Regions from separate parts of the Mesorhizobium sp. A623 genome, predicted to be linked through region 2. Evidence: predicted binding sites of a transcription regulator. Region 2 holds the regulator's gene; the other holds the start of a gene.
The links. The regulator LexA, encoded in region 2, represses DNA repair genes until DNA is damaged. The targets are predictions, from matches to a motif close to TGTTCNNNNTGTGTTCNG.
Positions count from the first base shown of each region.

Region 1: a site for LexA is predicted at 3,367-3,384, ahead of ACX3P1_RS23655 (sel1 repeat family protein). Genes of this name have one in related genera too.

Region 1 covers NZ_JBTMXB010000037.1:715-6,275, reverse strand. Annotated here, with positions in the region: gene ACX3P1_RS23680 (AMP nucleosidase) at 1-1,252, opposite strand, end outside; gene ACX3P1_RS23675 (hypothetical protein) at 1,328-1,525, opposite strand; gene ACX3P1_RS23670 (hypothetical protein) at 1,538-1,828, opposite strand; gene ACX3P1_RS23665 (glutathione S-transferase N-terminal domain-containing protein) at 1,870-2,589, shown strand; gene ACX3P1_RS23660 (DUF2147 domain-containing protein) at 2,720-3,073, opposite strand; gene ACX3P1_RS23655 (sel1 repeat family protein) at 3,518-3,784, shown strand; gene ACX3P1_RS23650 (ABC transporter substrate-binding protein) at 4,141-5,262, shown strand; gene fae (formaldehyde-activating enzyme) at 5,291-5,561, opposite strand, start outside.
Region 2 covers NZ_JBTMXB010000004.1:124,299-138,292, forward strand. Annotated here, with positions in the region: gene ACX3P1_RS06225 (ComEC/Rec2 family competence protein) at 1-1,395, shown strand, start outside; gene ACX3P1_RS06230 (ComEC/Rec2 family competence protein) at 1,392-2,399, shown strand; gene lexA (transcriptional repressor LexA) at 2,502-3,248, opposite strand; gene ACX3P1_RS06240 (molybdopterin molybdotransferase MoeA) at 3,363-4,568, opposite strand; gene moaC (cyclic pyranopterin monophosphate synthase MoaC) at 4,570-5,052, opposite strand; gene trpC (indole-3-glycerol phosphate synthase TrpC) at 5,045-5,860, opposite strand; gene trpD (anthranilate phosphoribosyltransferase) at 5,865-6,875, opposite strand; gene ACX3P1_RS06260 (SurA N-terminal domain-containing protein) at 6,872-8,764, opposite strand; gene tpiA (triose-phosphate isomerase) at 8,913-9,677, shown strand; gene secG (preprotein translocase subunit SecG) at 9,816-10,283, shown strand; gene ACX3P1_RS06275 (L,D-transpeptidase) at 10,508-11,650, shown strand; gene ACX3P1_RS06280 (CTP synthase) at 11,787-13,424, shown strand; gene ACX3P1_RS06285 (bifunctional helix-turn-helix transcriptional regulator/GNAT family N-acetyltransferase) at 13,480-13,994, shown strand, end outside.

The DNA of each region.
Region 1 (5,561 bases), on a different contig from region 2:
TGTCGAGCGCGATCGCGCGCGACTGCGACAGGCGCTGCACCGGGCCTCGCTGGTCGCGCAGCTCCCAGTTGCGGTTGTCGATGGTGGCAACCGTTCCGGTGCGCATGATGCGCTTGAGGTCGTAGCCGGAAAGCCCGGTCACCTCCTGCACCGCCTCTTCTAGAGCCACCTGGATCTCGGCCAGCGGCGGGATCGGCACCCACACCGGCAGGTCGTCGTCCAGAACGTGGTCCTCGCGCACATAGGCATGCGCCAGCACATAGTCGCCGAGCGCCTGCGTGTTGCGCAGGCCCGCGCAATGGCCGAGCATCAGCCAGGCATGCGGGCGCAGCACTGCGATATGGTCGGTGATCGTCTTGGCGTTGGAGGGGCCGACGCCGATATTGACCATGGTGATGCCGCCATGGTTCGGCTTCTTCAAATGATAGGCCGGCATCTGCGGCAAGCGTATCGCGGCGCTGTCTTCCGAGGGGCTCTCTCCCGCCAGCGTCACCAGATTGCCCGGCCCGACGAACTCCGTGTAGCCTTCGCCGCCTCTGGCCATGAGGTCGCGCGCGCGCGCCGCGAATTCGTCGATATAGACCTGATAGTTGGTGAACAGGACGAAGTTTTGGAAATGCTGCGGGCTGGTCGCCGTATAGTGGGAAAGCCGGTGAAGCGAGTAGTCGACGCGCTGCGCGGTGAACGGCGCCAGCGGCCTTGCCTCGCCCAGCGCCACCTCGAACGTGCCGTTGGCGATCTGGTCGTCGGTGCCGTCGAGGTCCGGCACGTCGAACAGGTCGCGGATCGGCCGCTTGATGCGCTCGGCAGCCGATCCGTCGACATGGGTGCCTTCGAGAAAGGCGAAATGCAGCGGAATGGGCGTATGCGATTCCGACACAGTTACCGGCACGCCGTGGTTGCGCATGATCAGCTGAAGCTGTTCCACCAGATAGGTACGAAACAGGTCGGGGCGCGTCACCGTGGTTGAGAAATTGCCGGGCGTCGGCATATGCCCGTAGGCTTGGCGTGAATCGACATGGCCAAACGAGGTGGTGGTCACCCCAACCTGCGGATAAAAGGCGCGGTAACGCCGGGAATTGTCGCCGCCATCGGCCAGCGCCGAAAAGGAATCGCGCAGGAAGCTGGTGTTGCGAAAGTAGAGCTTTTCCAGCGCTGCTACGGCTTCCCCGGCATCGGTGAAGTTTTGCGGGGCGAAAGGCTCCGGCGTAACGATGGAACCGATGGCCTTGGGGTAGATTCGATTTTCCATGGCCCACTATATAGATGTTTGCGGGGCGTGGGAGAGTGGGCGGGCCACCCAAGCCGATAAAACCCCGGCTTTATTTCAGCCGCGCCGCAAACTGACCAGAAGCACGAAACCGGCGCCGCTGCCCTTGCGCACCGTTGGCGCGTCGATGGTCGCCCCGTTGTCCGCGCGCATGAGCGGAACCGCCAGGACGGGCGCCGCAAGCGCCAGCAGGATCAGCGCGGTGCGCGGCAGTAGCCGCAGGATTGTTGCGATATTGGCGGTTGAGCGGGTCATGATCGGTACGGCTCAGCGGTTGAAATGGCTTGAGCACAAGCCGCCGCCGCACAGGCCGCTGTCCATGTCGTGCCAGGTGCGCGGCTGGCGGTCCGCCTGCGCGACGAGGACGGCGAACGCCATGCCGAACAGCGTCGTCAGCAGGCAAACGATGGTAAAGCGGCGGGCGAGCATGGCGGGCGTCTCCTTCATGCAAGGAGATTGCGCCCGGCCGGCTGAACCGGCACTGATGCCCGCATTCATCTGCCGTTCAAATTTATTGACAATGCTTTGTACCGGCTGCCGCTTGCGCCAGCGCCGCACCGGCTTACCTGTTGGGGGAACCCATCGCAGGAGAACCCGGCATGCCATCGCAGACTGTACCGATCGAACTTTACTATTGGCCAACCCCGAACGGCCACAAGATCTCGATCATGCTGGAGGAATTGGGCGTTCCCTACGTGGTAAAGTACGTCAACATCGGCAAGGGCGAGCAGTTCGAGCCTTCGTTCCTGAAAATATCGCCCAACAATCGCATGCCGGCGATTATCGACCCGGAAGGTCCTGCCGCTGACGGGCGATGGAAGGGAAAGCCGATTTCCGTCTTCGAATCCGGCGCGATCCTTCAATATCTTGGCCGAAAGTTCGGCAAATTCTACTCAGTGGATGAGCGCCAGCGGGTGGAAGTCGACCAGTGGCTGTTCTGGCAGATGGGCGGGCTTGGGCCGATGGCGGGGCAGGCGCATCATTTTCGGCAATATGCGCCGGAAAAGATCGCCTACGGCATCGACCGCTATACCAACGAGGTCAATCGGCTCTATGGCGTCTTGAACAGGCGTCTGGCAGACAGGGAATTTCTGGCCGGTGATTATTCGATCGCCGATATGGCCTCGTTCCCCTGGACCCGTTCTTACAAGAACCAGGGTCAGGACCTCGATGATTTTCCGAACATGAAACGCTGGTTCGAGGCGATTGCAGCTCGCCCGGCCGTCGTGCGGGGTGTCGAGATCGGCCAGGAACACCGCCGCAACCTGGCCGACGACAAGGAAGCGCAAAAGGTGCTGTTCGGCCAGAAGGCGAGATAGAGCGAATAGGGAATGGCGAATAGGGGAGAAGCGTTTGCTTTTCCCCTATCGCCAGACGATCCCCTCGCTACTCGCTACTCGCTACTCGCTACTCGCTACTCGCTACTCGCTACTCGCTACTCGCTACTCGCTACAGCTTCTTCCACGTCTGGCTCTCGCACAGGACGGCGAGCACGCAGCCGGTCATCTTTAGCGAACTGCCTGAAAGCTTTGCGCTGCCGGAATAGGTCTTGCCGTTCGAGGGCTTGGTGATCGAGCCGGTATAGGCATCGGCGCCGCTTGTCTTCATCGTGCCGATCGATTTGCCCGCATACTTGCCCGTCGTCAGTTTGATGCAGAACGATCCGCCGCAGGAACTGATCGCGGCCGTGTCGCCGTCCTTGGTTTTCCAGTTGCCCTCGATCGGGTCCGCAAGGGCCGCGCCGGTCAGGATCCCCGACACCATGAATGTGGCTGCAAGTGCCATGCTGGCTTTGGCAAACATCGAGAAGTCCTCCCTGTGAACCACGGTGGCGGCTCCTGCGCCGCCGTTCGTGCGTTAGAGGAAAGCTAGGCCAGCCTTATTCAAAACAAAAGTGGTGCCGCTGCGTAAGAACGGCAGCTTTTTTTGAGGGCCCCAGCCAAGGTTCAGCCCGAAATTTCATGGATTGCCATTTGGCCGATCATTTCCGTGGTTAGCGAAGTGTTGACCGGCAGGCGTCGGATTTTCATCGAATTTGAAACGAATCCGCATAAATGCGGGGTTTGTATCCTTAACGGTTTCTCACGTTTACCTCTTGTTTTAGCTTTGTTTTCTCCAAATTAAGCACGCCATTTAACGACGGATTCAAGCCTCGGCCTCATGCTTCGAAGCATCGGAAGAGCAAGCCCCCAGCCGAATTAAACGGACAAGCGGAGGCGGCTCTCGGGACAGAGACAGGGGATTGAAATGGCACGTTTTGAAATGCAGGAAGCCGGCTTCGGCGTCATGGGGGCAACTGCCCAGGCCGACATCCTTTTCGAGTTGGGCATGATGTATGCCACGGGCCGCGATTGCGCGACCGATATGGTGGCGGCTCACAAATGGTTCAACATCGCCGCGATCAAGGGTTCCACGCGAGCCGCCGGCCTGCGCTCGGAACTGTCGGCGACCATGTCCAAGATCGAGATCGCCCGCGCGCTTCGCGAAGCCCGCGAATGGATGACGATGCACTGAGTTATACGACGGACTGACAGGGCAAGGCTTCGGATCAACGCCGCACAAGACGGCGTGACCGGAAACAAGAATGCGGCACCCATAAGAGGCAAAGCCGCACGCACGACAGGGACGGCGAGGGGATTTCGTGGCGCGGGGCAATTGCTCCGGCTCGTAGGGGATCACTCGACAGGCAAAGCCGCGACCGGCCGGAACAAGGCCGGCACGGCTTTTGCCATTTATGCGGCGTTATCAAGAACAAGCGGCAGTTGCCTGACTCAATCACACCCTCTGGACAGAACCGTTGAAGAATGGAATTGTCGCCGCCATTCTGGGTAAGGCGTTGCCGTGTGGCAGCGTCCAATGGGAGGTTTCAGATGAAAAAAACGGGAATTCTGAGCGCAACGCTGTTCGGCCTTGCGATGGGCGTGTCCATGGCTCACGCCGACGACATCACCATCGCGGTGGCCGGTCCGATGACGGGACAGCTCGCCACCATCGGCGACCAGTTCAAGCAGGGTGCGCAGGCCGCCGCCGACGCAATCAACGCCGCGGGCGGGGTCGACGGCCGCCAGATCAAGCTTTCGATGGAAGACGACGTCTGCGATCCGAAGCAGGCTGTCTCGGTGGCCAACCGCATCGTCGCCGACGGTATCAAGTTCGTTGACGGCCACGCCTGTTCCGGCTCCAGCATCCCGGCATCCGCCGTCTATGCCGAAGCCGGCGTGCTGATGATGAGCCCGGCTTCCTCCAACCCGGTCATGACGGACGACGCAGCCGCCAAGGGTTGGAACACCATCATGCGCCTCTACACCCGCGACGACGCGCAAGGCGCATTCATCGGCCCATGGATCGCCAAGAAATATGCCGGCAAGAACGTCGTCGTCCTGCACGACAAGAGCGCATACGGCCAGGGCATCGCCGATGCTGTCCGCAAGACGATGGGCGAAAATGGCCTGAAAGAGGTCATGTATGAAGGCATCAATGCGGGTGAAAAGGACTATTCGGCCCTGATTACCAAGCTGAAGGAACTCAAGACCGATGTCGTCTATTTCGGCGGCTATCACCCGGAAGCCGGCCTGATCATGCGCCAGGCTGCCGAGCAGAACCTGAAGTTCCAGCTCATCATGCCCGATTCCATTGCATCGCCGGAATTCTGGCAGGTTGCCGGCCCGGCCGGCGAGGGCACCATGTTCGTGTTCCCGTCCGATCCGCAGGCCAAGCCGGAGGCGAAGGCGGCGATCGAGAAGATCAAGGCCGGCGGCTTCGTGCCGGAGGGCTTCACGCTGTTCTCCTACGCCACCATCCAGGCGATCGCGCAAGGCATCCAGCGCGCCGGCAGCGACGATCCGGCAAAGGTTGCCGAAGCGCTGAAGGACGGCAAGCCGATCGACACCGTGGTCGGCCCCGTCACCTTCGACAAGAAGGGCGACCTGATGAACGCCAGCTACGACATCAACCAGTGGCACGACGGCAAATACGCCCCCATTGCGCAGTAAGAAGCCGCTATCTGATGTTGAAATATCCTCAGATCTTACCGTCAAGTCCCAGTTGATGGTACTTGTGCATGATCTTGTCCTGGTTCTCCAGCAGCCAGTCGATCGACGGCTCGTTGCTCAGCGCCTTGCGGATGGCTTCGGTCGTGCCCTTGCGGTGCAGGTCGAACAGGATCTTGTGATCGAGGTTGTTGTCGTCGACCACGCTGGGCGCCAGCCATACCGAGCAGATGATGCCGAGGTCGTTGGCCTTTTCTTTCGGGATGATGCCGGCGCGAACCGCGTCGAGAACGCCGTTGGCG
Region 2 (13,994 bases):
CCGAAGGAACGCCAGTCGGTTGTCGAACCGCAAAATCTCGCTTTGCCGCACGGCACGGCCGGAAGTTTTGTCCCGACCATTCCGGCGACCATCGATCGCGGCAAAATAGGGCGTCGCCGCTTTGCCGTCGCCACCTTGCCAGGCCGGATAGCGGCTGCTTCCATTACCGAGCTTGATCGCGGCGTCGTGTTTCTACTGGTGCCGGTGTTTCTCGCCATCGGCGTGGCGCTCTATTTTTCGCTCGATGCCGAGCCCGGCTTTCTGCAACCGGTAGCGCTGGTCTGCGCGCTGGCCGGCGTGGCGTTCCTGTCGCGCGCGCGTCCGTTACCGTATCTCTGCCTGACCGCCGCCCTGCTATGCAGCCTTGGCTTCCTCGCAGCCAAGATCGAGACGTGGCGTGCCGGCACCCAGACCATGGGATCGGAAATATCGACTAGCCTGACCGGGCGGGTCGTGTCGGTCGATCAGATGGAAACCGGCCGTGTCAGGCTGACCCTCGACGTACTCTCGACGGCGAGGCCGACGCTGCGTTATGCGCCGGAGCGGGTACGGCTGTCCGCGCGTACGATTCCGCAAGGCGTTACCGCAGGTTCTGTGCTGAACGGTTATGTCCGGCTTTTGCCGCCGACCGGCCCGGTGCGGCCCGACAGCTACGACTATTCCTTCCAGAGTTATTTCGACGGTATCGGCGCGAGCGGCTTCTTCCTGAGCAATCCGAAGCGGGTTGCCTCGGCGTCGATGCCGGTATCGGCAAGGGTGGCGTCCGCGATCGAAAACGCGCGCGAAGCCATTGCCGGCCGTATTCGGCAAAGCGTCGGCGGTCCCGAAGGCGAGATCGCCGCCGCGCTGATCGTTGGCGTGCGCGCCGGCATCCCGGACGCCATCAACGAAGCCATGCGCAAGACTGGCATTTACCACATCATCTCGATTTCTGGCCTGCACATGGCGCTGGTTGCCGGCACGATCATGCTGCTGCTGCGCGGCGGGTTCGCGCTGTTTCCCGATTTCTCCTCGCGCCGGCCGGTGAAAAAATATGCCGCCGCCGCCGCGCTCTTTTCCATCGCCGCCTATCTTGCCATTTCGGGCGTCGTGGTGGCCGCCGAGCGCAGTTTCATCATGCTGGCGGTCATGCTGCTGGCCGTGCTGTTCGACCGCGCGGCGCTGACCATGCGCAATCTGGCCATTTCCGCCATTGCGGTGATCGTGGTGTCGCCGCACGAGGTCGTCGGCCCGAGCTTCCAGATGTCGTTTGCGGCAACCGCGGCCCTGGTCGGCGCCTATGCCGGCTGGTCCGATTACCGGTCGGGGCGGGCAGGCGGCAAGGTGCCCGCGCGCCGCTCTGTCGCAGGCTTCTGTCACGCAAATTCCTGGCGGGAATGGGCGGTCTCGCGATGACGTCCATCATCGCCGGAGGCGCTACGACGCTTTATGCCATGTGGCATTTCCAGCGCGTCGCGCCGCTCAGCCTGTTTGCCAATCTGGCGGTGATGCCCATCGTCTCGGTCATCGTCATGCCGTTTGCCGTGCTTGCCGCGCTGGCCATGCCGTTCGGCGCGGATGGCCCCTTCCTCTATGTCATGGGCAGGGGGCTGGCCGCGATGATCGTCATATCCGACTGGATCGCGGCGCGCTCGCCCATCGACGCGGTCGGCCTCGTTTCCGTCCAGTCGGTGCTGTTCATCACCGGCGCGCTGGTCTTTGCCACGATGGCGACCACCTGGCTACGGCTTGCCGCACTACCCCTGGCGATTGCCGGTCTGCTGGCGGTGCCCATGGTGAAGACGCCGGACGTGCTGGTGTCGGAGGACGCTCGGCTTGTCGCCGTGTCGATCGGCGGAAGCGAACTGGCGGTCAACCGACCTCGACCCAACGCGTTCACCATCGACAATTGGCGCCGCGCGCTCAATGCCGAAACCGTCATTAAGCCGGAGATGGTCAAGGTTAAAACCTCAGGGGCCAAAACCCTCGAGTTCGACCTTGCCGACAGCATGGAACTACCGCCGGGAACGCCGTTCCTGTGCGCGCAAGGCCTGTGTGTCGCCCGTCACGAGGCCGGCGCGCTGGTTGCCCATGCGCAGGACGCCAAGGCGGCCAGACCCGCCTGCGCCTTCGCGAGCGTGATCATCATCGACGACGCGACCGCCTCCGACCCATGCCGCGATCCGCTGGTCACGGTGATCACCAAGCGCCAACTGGCTCGCTCCGGCAGCGTCGAGATATTCTTCAACCGGCAATCGGCAGCAGTACCGGCGGAAATCCGTTTCGCCGTCGAAGAACACTATCGGCCCTGGCACACGCAGCGGAAGTTTTCACGCGAGGCCCGCGGCTTGCCGCCTTATAAAAAGGTGGTTCGGACAAGAACCAAAACGACCGGTGTCACCACAGCGGGCGACGATTGAGCCCAACGCGGCGGCTGTCGAGCGATCTTGCTGGATTAAGTCAGCGTTTTGAACACGACGGCCGAGTAGCATTTGCCATGCCAGTTCAGGAAGGCCGTCGACTCAGTAACGTCGGATCAACCCGACCAGTTTGCCCTGCACCTTGACCCTGTCAGGTCCGAAGATGCGCGTTTCGTAGGCGGGATTGGCGGCTTCAAGCGCGATGGACGCGCCCTTGCGGCGAAACCGCTTCAACGTGGCTTCTTCCTCATCGACGAGGGCGACGATAATTTCGCCGGGATTGGCGGTGTTGGCATTGCGGATGATGACCGTATCGCCGTCGAAGATGCCGGCCTCGATCATCGAATCGCCCTTCACCTCCAGCGCGTAGTGCTCACCGCCCATGATCATGTCCGGCGGAACCGAGATCGAATGCGTCTTGTGCTGGATGGCGTCGATCGGCACGCCGGCGGCGATGCGTCCCATGACCGGGATCGAGACATTGGCGGCGACATCGTCGTCATTGCCCGCGCTCTGCAGCCGAGAGTTCTTGCCTTGCCCGCCCGAATTGCCCTGGCCCGAACCATTCTGACCCTGGCCGCCCTGAATGACGCTGGGCGAAAATTTGCGCGCCCCGTTGAAACTGGGCGTCAGCGATTCCGGCATGCGCAAGACTTCGAGAGCACGTGCGCGGTTGGGAAGCCGCCGGATGAAGCCGCGTTCCTCCAGTGCGGTAATCAGGCGATGAATCCCCGACTTCGAGGCAAGATCGAGCGCATCCTTCATCTCGTCGAAGGAGGGCGGAACGCCGCTCTCCTTCAGCCTTTCGTTGATGAAGAGAAGCAGTTCGTGTTGCTTGCGCGTCAGCATGGCGGCCCCCGGCGGTCCGATATGGAATCGGAAAAACAAAACCAGAACAAACAGTATCTGTTCCAGTTGTGTTCCGCAACCATTTAAAGTTTAATGAATGTGTTGACGATTTGTTCAGCGTAACATCAGCACGCGGCAGGCGTCGCCGGCCTGCGCGGCAGGCGCAAAGGGTTCGCGCACGATCAGGCCGCCCGCTTCAGTCATTCTTCGCAGCATCGACGAATCCTGAACACCGAACGGCGTCGCCACCAGCGCGCCTGTATCGTCGCGCACCGCCGCGCGAACATAGTCCTGGCGCAGATCGTTGGCCGGCATGGGTGCGCCGAGAAGCGCCTCGCGCAGGTCGGGGCGGTAGGCGCGGCCGCCAAGGCGCGCAAGCAGCGGCTTGAGGAAAAGCTGAGAGCACACCAGGCTGGCGACTGGGTTGCCGGGCAGGCCGATGCAGCGGACATTGTCCAGCCGACCCGACATCAGCGGCTTGCCGGGGCGCATCGCCACCTTCCAGAAGTCCAGCACCATGCCCTCCTCGGCAAGCACGTCGTGGACGAGATCGTGGTCGCCGACGGAAGCCCCCCCCAGCGTGACGATGACATCGGCACCGGCTGCCACGGCCTGCCGCACCAGCGCGGCGATGGCCTCCCTGCGGTCCGCCGCAATGCCGAGATCGAGCGCGCGCGCGCCGACCGAATGTGCGGTTGCAGCGACCCCGTAGGCGTTGGACGAGATGATCTGGCCGGGGCCGAGCACGCTGCCCGGTGCGCGCAATTCGTCGCCGGTGGCGATGATGGCGACCAGCGGCCTCCGCACCACGCTCACGCTTGGATGATTGGCGGAGGCCGCGAGCGAAAGGGCCGCCGGATCGAGCAGGCGGCCGGCCTCCAGAAGAACGTCACCGGTAACGAAATCGAGGCCGGCGCGGCGGATGTTGCGGCCCTTGTCCGTCGGCTCCAGCACCTCGACGGTCGCGTTGCCCAGATCGTGGACGTTTTCCTGGATGACGATGGTGTCTGCGCCTTCGGGTAGCGGCGCGCCAGTGAAGATGCGCACGGCCTGGCCCGCGTTAACGCTGCCGGCAAAGCTGCGACCGGCCGGCGCCGTGCCGATCACCGACAGCCGTGCGGGCAGGGTGGCGATATCGGCGAAACGCACCGCATAGCCGTCCATGGCGGATGCGTCGAAGGGCGGCTGGGTGCGCAGCGCCACGATCGGCTCGGCCAGCACGCGGTCCATCGCCTCGAGCAGGGGGACACTTTCGCCGGCCAGCGGCTCTGCGCCGGCCAACAGGCGTTCAAGCGCTTCGGAAACCGGGATCAGCGCCATTTCACGCTTCCGCTTGATAGTGACCGGATTTGCCGCCAATCTTTTCCACCAGCCGGATGCCGGAAATCACCATGGCGCGGTCGACCGCCTTGGCCATGTCGTAGATGGTCAGGCAGGCGACGGAAGCGGCGGTCAGCGCCTCCATCTCGACGCCGGTCTTGGCGGTGACGCGGGCCAGCGCGGTAATTTTAAGGCCGGGCAAAGCATGATCCGGTTCGATGTCGACCGACACTTTGGTCAAAAGCAGCGGATGGCAGAGCGGGATTAGTTCGTGCGTCTTCTTGGCGGCCATGATGCCGGCAATGCGCGCGGTGCCGAGCACGTCGCCCTTCTTGGCGTTGCCGGCGAGGATCATCGCCAGCGTTTCGGGCAGCATGGTCACGAACCCCTCGGCAATCGCCGTGCGGGTAGTCTCGGCCTTGTCGCCGACATCGACCATATGCGCCTCGCCCTGCGCACCGAGATGGGTGAGGCGGCTAGACATGTTCCGCGGCGGTGGCCGCCCCGGTCAGCAGCAGCCGTGTCGCCTGCGCCACATCTTCCTGCCGCATCAGGCTTTCGCCAATCAGGAACGTGCCGATATGGCTCTTTTCCAGCCGCTTGCAGTCTTCGTGCGAAAAAATACCGCTCTCGCTGACCAGAAGCCGGCCCACTGGGACCATCGAGGCCAGCCGCTCGGACACGTCCAGGCTGGTTTCGAACGTGCGCAGATTGCGGTTGTTGATGCCGATCAGCCGCGATTCGAGCTTTAGCGCGCGTTCCAGTTCGGCCTCGTCATGCACCTCGATCAGCGCGTCCATGCCCAGCGCGAAGGCGGTGTCTTCCAGTTCTCGCGCCATGGCGTCATCGACGCTGGCCATGATGATGAGGATGGCATCCGCGCCCCAGGCGCGCGCCTCATAAACTTGATAGGGATCGAACAGGAAGTCCTTGCGCAAAGCGGGCAGGGCGACTGCCGCCCGCGCACCGGTCAGAAATTCCGGCGCACCCTGGAAGGACGGCCCATCAGTCAGCACGGAAAGGCAGGCAGCGCCGCCCGTCTCGTAGGCTTTCGCCAGCACCGGCGGGTCGAAATCGGCCCGGATCAGACCTTTTGAGGGGCTTGCCTTCTTGATCTCGGCAATCAGGCCGAATTTTTTGGCGCTCCGCTTGGCTTCCAGTGCCGCCAGAAAGCCGCGCGGCGCGTCAGCATCGGCGGCGCGCGCCTTAATCTCGGCCAGCGGCGTGCGGGCCTTGGCGGCGGCGATCTCGTCGCGCTTGTAGGCTTCGATCTTGCGCAGGATATCGGCCATGGCTCTATTCGTTCGATACTTTCACAAGCGCGTCGAGCATGGCAAGCGCGCGGCCGCTGTCGATCGTCTGGGCGGCGGTCTGCATGCCGTCGGCAAGCGTCGTTGCCCTTCCGGCAATGACAAGGCCGGCACCCGCGTTCATTAGCACGGTGTCGCGGAACGCGCCTGGCGCTCCGCCGAGCATGGCCCGCAGCGCCTGCGCGTTAGTAGTGGAATCACCCCCGCGCAGATCCTGCTTGTTCCAGCGTTTCAGGCCGACGGCTTCCGGGGTCAGCGTGAAATTGCGGATTTCTCCGCCGACGAGTTCCGCCACCTGCGTTTCGCCGGTCGTGGTGATCTCGTCATAGCCGTCGCCATGGACGACCCAGACATGCTCCGCGCCCAGCGTCTTCAGCGTCTCGGCAACGGGAATGACCCATTCGGGAGAAAACACGCCGACCAGCTGGCGGCTGACGCCGGCCGGGTTGGAGAGCGGCCCCAGAAGATTGAAGATGGTGCGCGTGCCAAGCTCGACGCGGGTCGGCCCGACATGCTTCATGGCCGGGTGATGCGCCGGCGCGAACATGAAGCCGATGCCGGCCTGCTTTATGCAGCGGCTGATGGCTTCCGGCGGCAGGTCGATCTTGACGCCGAGCGAAGTCAGCACGTCCGCTGTGCCGGTCAGGGAGGAACTGCCGCGATTGCCGTGCTTGGCGACCGGCGCGCCGCTGCCGGCGATGACGAAGGCGGCTCCGGTCGAAATATTGAAGCTGTGCGAACCGTCGCCACCGGTGCCGACGATGTCGATCGCATCGGCGGGCGCTTCCACGCGCAACATCTTTTCGCGCATGGTGGCGACCGCGCCGGAAATCTCTTCCACCGTTTCGCCGCGAACGCGCAGCGCCATCAGGAAGCCGCCGATCTGGCCGGGCGTGGCATCGCCCGACATGATGATGTCAAAGGCTTCGCGCGCTTCCTCGAAGGAGAGGGCGCTACCGCCGCCAACCTTGGCGATATGGGCTTTCAGCGTGTTCATCTTGCCAGTGCTTGGCTGATTGCGGTCTGGTCGATCTGGACGGGATACTGCGTCTGCAACTGGGCGACCAATTGGTCCAGCAGATCGTCCGACATGCCGGAAGCGAAGGACTTTTGCATATCCTCCGGTACGGAACTGGCGTCGGCGGCGGCCGGCTCGATTACCTGCTCGACCTTGAACACGATCTGGCCGTCCCCGGTCGGCGCTGGAATAAGGCCGATGCCGCCTTCGCCAACGCCGAAAGTGGCGGCCGCGCCCGCCTTGCCGAAATCGGCGTCGTCGGTGTCGCGCTTGACGCCGCGCTTGGTCTGTTTTTCGAGCTTCAACTCACTGGCGATCGCGTCCAGCGTCTCGCCGGTCTTCATGCGCTTTTCCACGTCCTGAGCCTTTTCGACAAGCAACCTGGTCGTTTCGGCCTGCGTCCAGTTGGCGACGACTTTCTCGCGAACTTCGTCCAGCGTGCGGTCGCGCGCCGGCGTAATCTCGTTCACCTCATAGAACACATAGCCCTGCGCATCCGTGGCCAGTGCCTGGTTTTCCGCGCCCACTTCCGCATCGAACACCGCCTTGATCAGGTCAGCCGATGCCGGCAATCCCTTGACGACGGTTGCGTCGGGCGTCTGCCCGGTGCGGTCTATCGCATCGACGGTGGCGACTTTCAGCTTCAGCTTCGACGCGGCTTCCGCCATCGAGTCGCCGGCGGCACGGGAATCCTCATAGGAATCATGGGCGTCGAGCAGGATTCGGTTGGCCTCGGCCAGCGCCAGATCCTTGCGGATTTCGTCGGAGACGTCGGCTTGCGACTTGACGATTTCGGGCTTGATCTCGGTTACGCGAAGCAGGACCGGTCCAAAACTTCCCTGCACGACCGCGCTGACCTCGTTGACGTTCAGCGAAAAGGCCGCATCCGCCACCGCCGTGTCGGCGATCTTGTCCTTGGACAAGGTGCCGAGCAGCGTGTCGGCCGGCGTCTTGCCCTCGGCCGTGATGAGCTTGTCGAAGGTGCCCCCGGCCTTGAGCGAATCAAGCGCGGCACTGGCGGCGTCGGTGGACTTGAACACCAGTTGCTCGACCGTACGCATTTCCGGGGTCGTGTAGCGCGCCTTGTTCTTCTCGTAATCTTCGTGGACCTGCGCGTCGGTCACGCCGCTCAAATCCATGATGTCTTCCGGCTCGAGCTTCACATAGGAGAATTTCCGGTATTCGGGCGCGGCATAGGTCTTCTTGTTTTCGTCGAAATAGGACGAGAGCGCGCTATCGGAGGGGGCGGCCAGCGGTTCGACCAGCGATTTCGGCAGCGTGATATAGTCCACGGTCCGGTCCTCGCCGCGATAAAGCGCTACGGCGTGAAGGAAGGTGTCCGGCGCTTTCATCCCATCCGACACAGCCTGGACGATCTGCTGGCGCACCGCCACCTTGGCGCGGTTTACCAGATAGTCTTCCGGGCGCATGCCGGCCTGGTTGAGCATGTAGTCGAAGGTGCGGCGGTCGAACTGTCCGCCCGGACCCTTGAAGGCGGGGTCTTCGCGCGTCAATTCCGCCAGGCGGTCCTTGGAAAGGCCGAGGCCGATCTTGCGCGCCTCTTCATCGAGCAGCGCGCCGGAGACGAGCTGCCCCAGCACCTGGCTGTCGATGCCGAGCGCGGTCGCCTGTTCGCGGCTGATGCGCTGGCCGAACTGCTGAGACATGGCGTTGACCTGGCCGTCATAGGCCAGCCGGTACTCGTTGACCGAAACCGACGTGCCGCCGACCGTAATCACCGATTCGTGGCCGGCAAGCCCCCCGGCCATGCGGCCGGATATGCCCCATACGGCAAAGCTGAGCACCAATATCGAGAGCAGGCCCTTCGCGACCCATGAACCTGCAGCGTCTCTTAGCGTACCAAGCATCGTCACTTCCGATTGTTGCGGAGGCGCATTTTGGCGTGCGCCACGTCTGAAACAAGGGCAATAGCGTCCTTAGGCCTAGCTGTCGATTGCTTTGTGACCTGATTTTGATAGGCAAGGGGGAAGCAAGCAGTCTGGAGAACGAAGTCCCATGACCCCTGGAATCCGCCCGCTCGTCGCCGGCAACTGGAAGATGAATGGCACCAGCGCATCGGTGAACGAGCTGAGAATGATCGGCAACGGCTTCCTTGGCGGGCTTGACGCCGAGGTGGAAGCACTCGTGTGTGTTCCGGCAACCCTGCTGGCGCACGCCGCCGAGATCCTGTCGCGCAGCCCGGTAAAGGCCGGCGGCGAAGATTGCCATACGGAAGAGCACGGAGCTTTCACCGGATGCATTTCGGCCGAGATGCTGAAGGACGCAGGCGCAAGCCATGTCATCGTCGGCCATTCGGAGCGCCGCGCCATGTTCGGCGAGGATGACGCGACCGTCTGCGCCAAGGCCGCCGCCGCATGGCGCGCCGGGCTGGTCGCCATCATCTGTATCGGCGAGACGAACGAGCAGCGCCAGCAGGGACAAGCCCTCGACGTGCTGGCGCGCCAGGTGGCCGGGTCGGTGCCGACGACCGCTACGCCGGCCAACACCATCATCGCCTATGAGCCCGTCTGGGCGATCGGGACGGGCCTGACCCCGACCGTTGCCGACGTGGCCGAGGCGCATGCCCACATTCGGGCGAAGCTGGCGGAAAAGCTTGGATCGGGCGCCGGCAAGATGCGCATTCTTTATGGCGGCTCGGTAAAACCGTCCAACGCATCCGAATTGCTCGGTGTCCACAATGTCGATGGCGCGCTCGTTGGCGGCGCCAGCCTGAAGGCCGCCGATTTTCTCGGCATTGCCGAAGCCTACAGGCGCGTTTGAGGCAGATAACGACGTTGCAAACGCCCCCGCGCCTCCCATATTCGGGCGGCGGGCTTGGAAATGCCATCAAAGCAATGTAATGACCCGCCAAATCAACGGTCGCGCCAGTGGCCGCACTAGGCATTGCCAGGATCGTTCATGGAAACCATACTGATCGTCATCCACCTCATAGTCGTGATCGCGCTTGTGGGCGTGGTGCTGCTTCAGAAGTCTGAAGGCGGCGGCCTCGACATCGGCGGCGGTTCCGGCTTCATGACGGCGCGTGGTGCGGCCAATACGCTGACACGGGCGACGGCGATCCTGGGTACCATCTTTTTCGTGACGTCGCTTTCGCTGACCCTTCTCGCCCGCTACGGCGAAAAGGCGACCGACATACTGGATCGCGTTCCGGCACCAATAACCCAGCAGAACGGCAACGGCGTGCTCGACCAGCTGCCCGGAACCACGACGCCGGCGAAGCCCGCGGATACTGCGCCGACGCCTCCTTCGGATAACGAGGCCGCTGCACCCGCGACGCAGCCGGCGCCTGCCACGTCCGCTCCGGCAACGCCCGCTCCGGCATCAAACGGCACGACGGAGCCCGCAGCGCCGCAGGTTCCAAACTAGAATCAGGCTCTTTCTGCCAACTCGATCCTGCCGCGACCTGTTGTTGTTTGAACACAGTCGCGGCAAATGCCGCGCGATCACGAAGATTCGACCCGCTGCCGGCTCATCCCCTGCTTGAGCGCTTCGCGCTTATTTGATTTAGGTAATTTGCGGCACAGTCGACGCCCTTGGGGGACGTCGGGCGCAGCCGTGGGCAACAAGCTTTGTACGATCGGATATTCGCCATGCAGCTTCGCAGCTTCATTCTTGTTGGGTTTTGTGCGGCATTTTCGATGAGTTCCGCCGCCTTTGCCGGAGCGCCGGCAAGCATTGCCGCACCGCAGGCGGTTGCAAAAACGGATGTGATCCAGGTAGCGGCCAGGAGCGACTCGGCGCAGCTGAAGATCCTCAAGAAGAAGAAAAATCCAACCGCCGCCGATCTGGCGCAGATCAAGGAACTGGAAGCGAAGATCAAGGCCGACCGGGCACAGGCCAAGGCCAAGGCGCTGCAGGCGCGCAAGCTGGCGCTGCGCGAGGCCGCCAAGGCCAGGGCAGACGCCGCGCGGCAGGCGTTTCTGGCCAAGACGGGCAAAAAGGAAGTGGCGGCGGTCGACAAGACTGCGGAGAAAGCCTCCGACAGGAAGGCTTCGAAGCTCATCAACCTGACGGCGCCTCTGGAGCCGGCGCAGGCCGATGAGAAGCCGCTTTCCGCCGAAGTGATGAACATTGCCGTGACCGGCAACAATGGCGAGCTGCGTAGCGAGCCGAAGCCCGGCCAGAAGCAGAAGCCGCAAAGCAATGGCGGCGGGCTCTTCGCGGGACTGTTTGGCGGGACGTCTTCTTCCTCGATCTCGCTTCTGCCCGAAACGCGCGCGCTTGACCGCGTGCTGGCCGAAAAGGAGGCGAAGCGGCCTTTCAAGGTGAAGCCGGAATTCGTGCCGCAGGAAGTCGAGTATCGTGGCTATGAGGCTGGCACCATCGTCATCGATACCGGCGCGCGCCGCCTGTATCTGGTCGAATCGTCTTCGACGGCGCGCCGCTATGCCATCGCGGTGGGCAAGGAAGGCCTGCAGTTCAAGGGCACGGTCGCTGTCGGTGACAAGCAGGAATGGCCGCGCTGGATCCCCACCAAAGAGATGCAGCAGCGCGAGCCGAAGCATTACGGCCAGTACAAGGATGGCATGCCCGGCGGCGGCGCGAACCCGCTCGGCTCGCGCGCCATCTATCTCTACGACGGCAAGAAGGACACGCATCTGCGCATTCACGGCACTATTGCCCCGCAGACGATCGGAACCAGTGCCTCCAATGGCTGCTTCCGCATGATGAACGATCATGTCATGGACCTCTACCGGCGCGTGAAAATGGGCACCAAGGTCGTCATCCTCTGACCTTCCGATAAAATTCAAAAAAGGGTCGGCGCAAGCCGGCCCTTTCGTTTTGCTGGGCGCCTAGAGGCGTCAATTCCGGGAAAAACCCATCGCGGCGGTTTTTTCACTGGCGGAATCAATTCGGCCGCGCTAAGCGATGGTTCCCATGGCGCGATATGTTTTCATCACCGGCGGCGTGGTTTCTTCGCTTGGCAAAGGTATAGCTTCAGCGGCTCTTGGGGCGCTTTTGCAGGCGCGCGGCTATCGCTGCCGTCTCAAGAAGCTCGATCCCTATCTCAACGTCGATCCGGGCACGATGTCGCCGTACCAGCATGGCGAGGTTTTCGTCACCGACGACGGCGCTGAGACCGATCTCGACCTTGGCCATTACGAGCGCTTTACGGGCCGCTCCGCCAACCGCCAGGACAACATCACCACCGGGCGCATCTACAAGAACATCATCGAGCGGGAGCGGCGCGGCGACTATCTCGGCGCGACGGTGCAGGTCATTCCGCACGTCACCGACGAGATCAAGAATTTCGTCCTCGACGGCAATGACGATTTCGACTTCGTGCTGTGCGAAATCGGCGGCACCGCCGGCGACATCGAGGCGATGCCCTTTCTTGAGGCGATCCGGCAGCTTGGCAACGACCTGCCGCGCAACAATGCCGTCTATGTGCACCTGACCCTGATGCCTTATATCCATGCGGCAGGCGAACTGAAGACCAAGCCGACCCAGCATTCGGTGAAGGAACTGCGCGGCATCGGCATCGCGCCCGACATCCTGCTCGTTCGCTCCGACCGTGCCATCCCCAAGGAAGAGAGGCGGAAACTTTCGCTGTTTTGCAATGTGCGCGAATCGGCGGTCATCCAGGCGCTGGATGTCGGCCACATCTACGACGTGCCGATGGCCTATCACAAGGAAGGCCTCGATTCCGAGGTGCTGGCGGCGTTCGGTATCGAGCCGGCACCCAAGCCGCGCATGGAGCCGTGGCAGGGCGTAACGCACCGTATCCACAACCCGGAGGGCGAGGTGTCCATCGCCATCGTCGGCAAGTACACCGGCTTGAAGGATGCCTACAAATCGCTGATCGAGGCGCTGGCGCATGGCGGCATCGCCAACCGCGTCAAAGTCAAGCTCGACTGGATCGAGAGCGAGGTGTTCGAGAAGGAAGATCCGGCACCCTATCTGGAAAAGGTGCACGGCATTCTGGTGCCCGGCGGTTTTGGCGAGCGCGGCTCGGAAGGCAAGATTTTGGCGGCGAAGTTCGCGCGTGAGCGCAAAGTGCCGTATTTCGGCATCTGCTTCGGCATGCAGATGGCCTGCATCGAGGCGGCGCGCTCGCTTGCCGGTATCGACAAGGCCTCTTCCAGCGAATTCGGCCCGACCAAGGAACCGATCGTCGGCCTGATGACCGAATGGCTGAAGGGCAATATGCTGGAAAAGCGCCGCGAGGCGGGCGACCTCGGCGGCACCATGCGTCTCGGCGCCTACGAGGCGCGGCTGGCTGAAAATTCCAAGATCGCCCAGATTTACGGCAGCACCGATATTTTCGAACGCCATCGCCACCGCTACGAGGTCAATATCGACTACAAGCAAAAGCTTGAGGAGTGCGGGCTGGTGTTTGCCGGCATGTCGCCGGACGGCGTGCTGCCGGAGACGGTGGAATATCCGGACCATCCGTGGTTCATCGGTGTGCAATACCACCCCGAGCTGAAGAGCCGCCCGCTCGAACCCCATCCGCTGTTCGCCAGCTTCATCGCCGCCGCCGTGGAGCAGAGCCGGCTGGTCTGACGGGTTCGCTAAGGAAATTCTTGCGCGCTAAAAATTATCTGACTAAAGTCAGGTAATGGATGCAGAGCTTATCAGGCAGGTTCGCCTGTTCAACCGTCTCGTTACGCAGCGCGTCGGCGCGTTGCAGGACAGCTATCTCAGCCGCGGCCGGCCGCTTGGCGAAGCTCGGCTGCTGTTCGAGATCGGCCCGGATGGACAGGATGTGCGCGCGCTTCGCACTACCTTGAATCTCGATTCGGCCTATGTCAGCCGCTTGCTGCGGTCGTTGGAGGCGCAGGATCTTGTCACGGTGGAAAAGCAGGCCGGCGACGCAAGGACACGCCGCGCGGTCCTGACGGAAAAGGGCCGGGCCGAGTTCGACAGCTATGACGCGCTGTCCGACGAACTTGCCGGAAATCTGCTCGCGCCGCTGGACAGTGCGCAGCGAGCCCGCCTGATCGCGGCCATGACCGAAGTGCGCAACCTGCTTGCCGTCGCGCCGATTGAAATCGTCGTTGTGCCACCGGGTGACAAGGATGCGCGCTGGTGCCTCGACCAGTATTTTCTGGAACTGGAACAGCGTTTCGACGG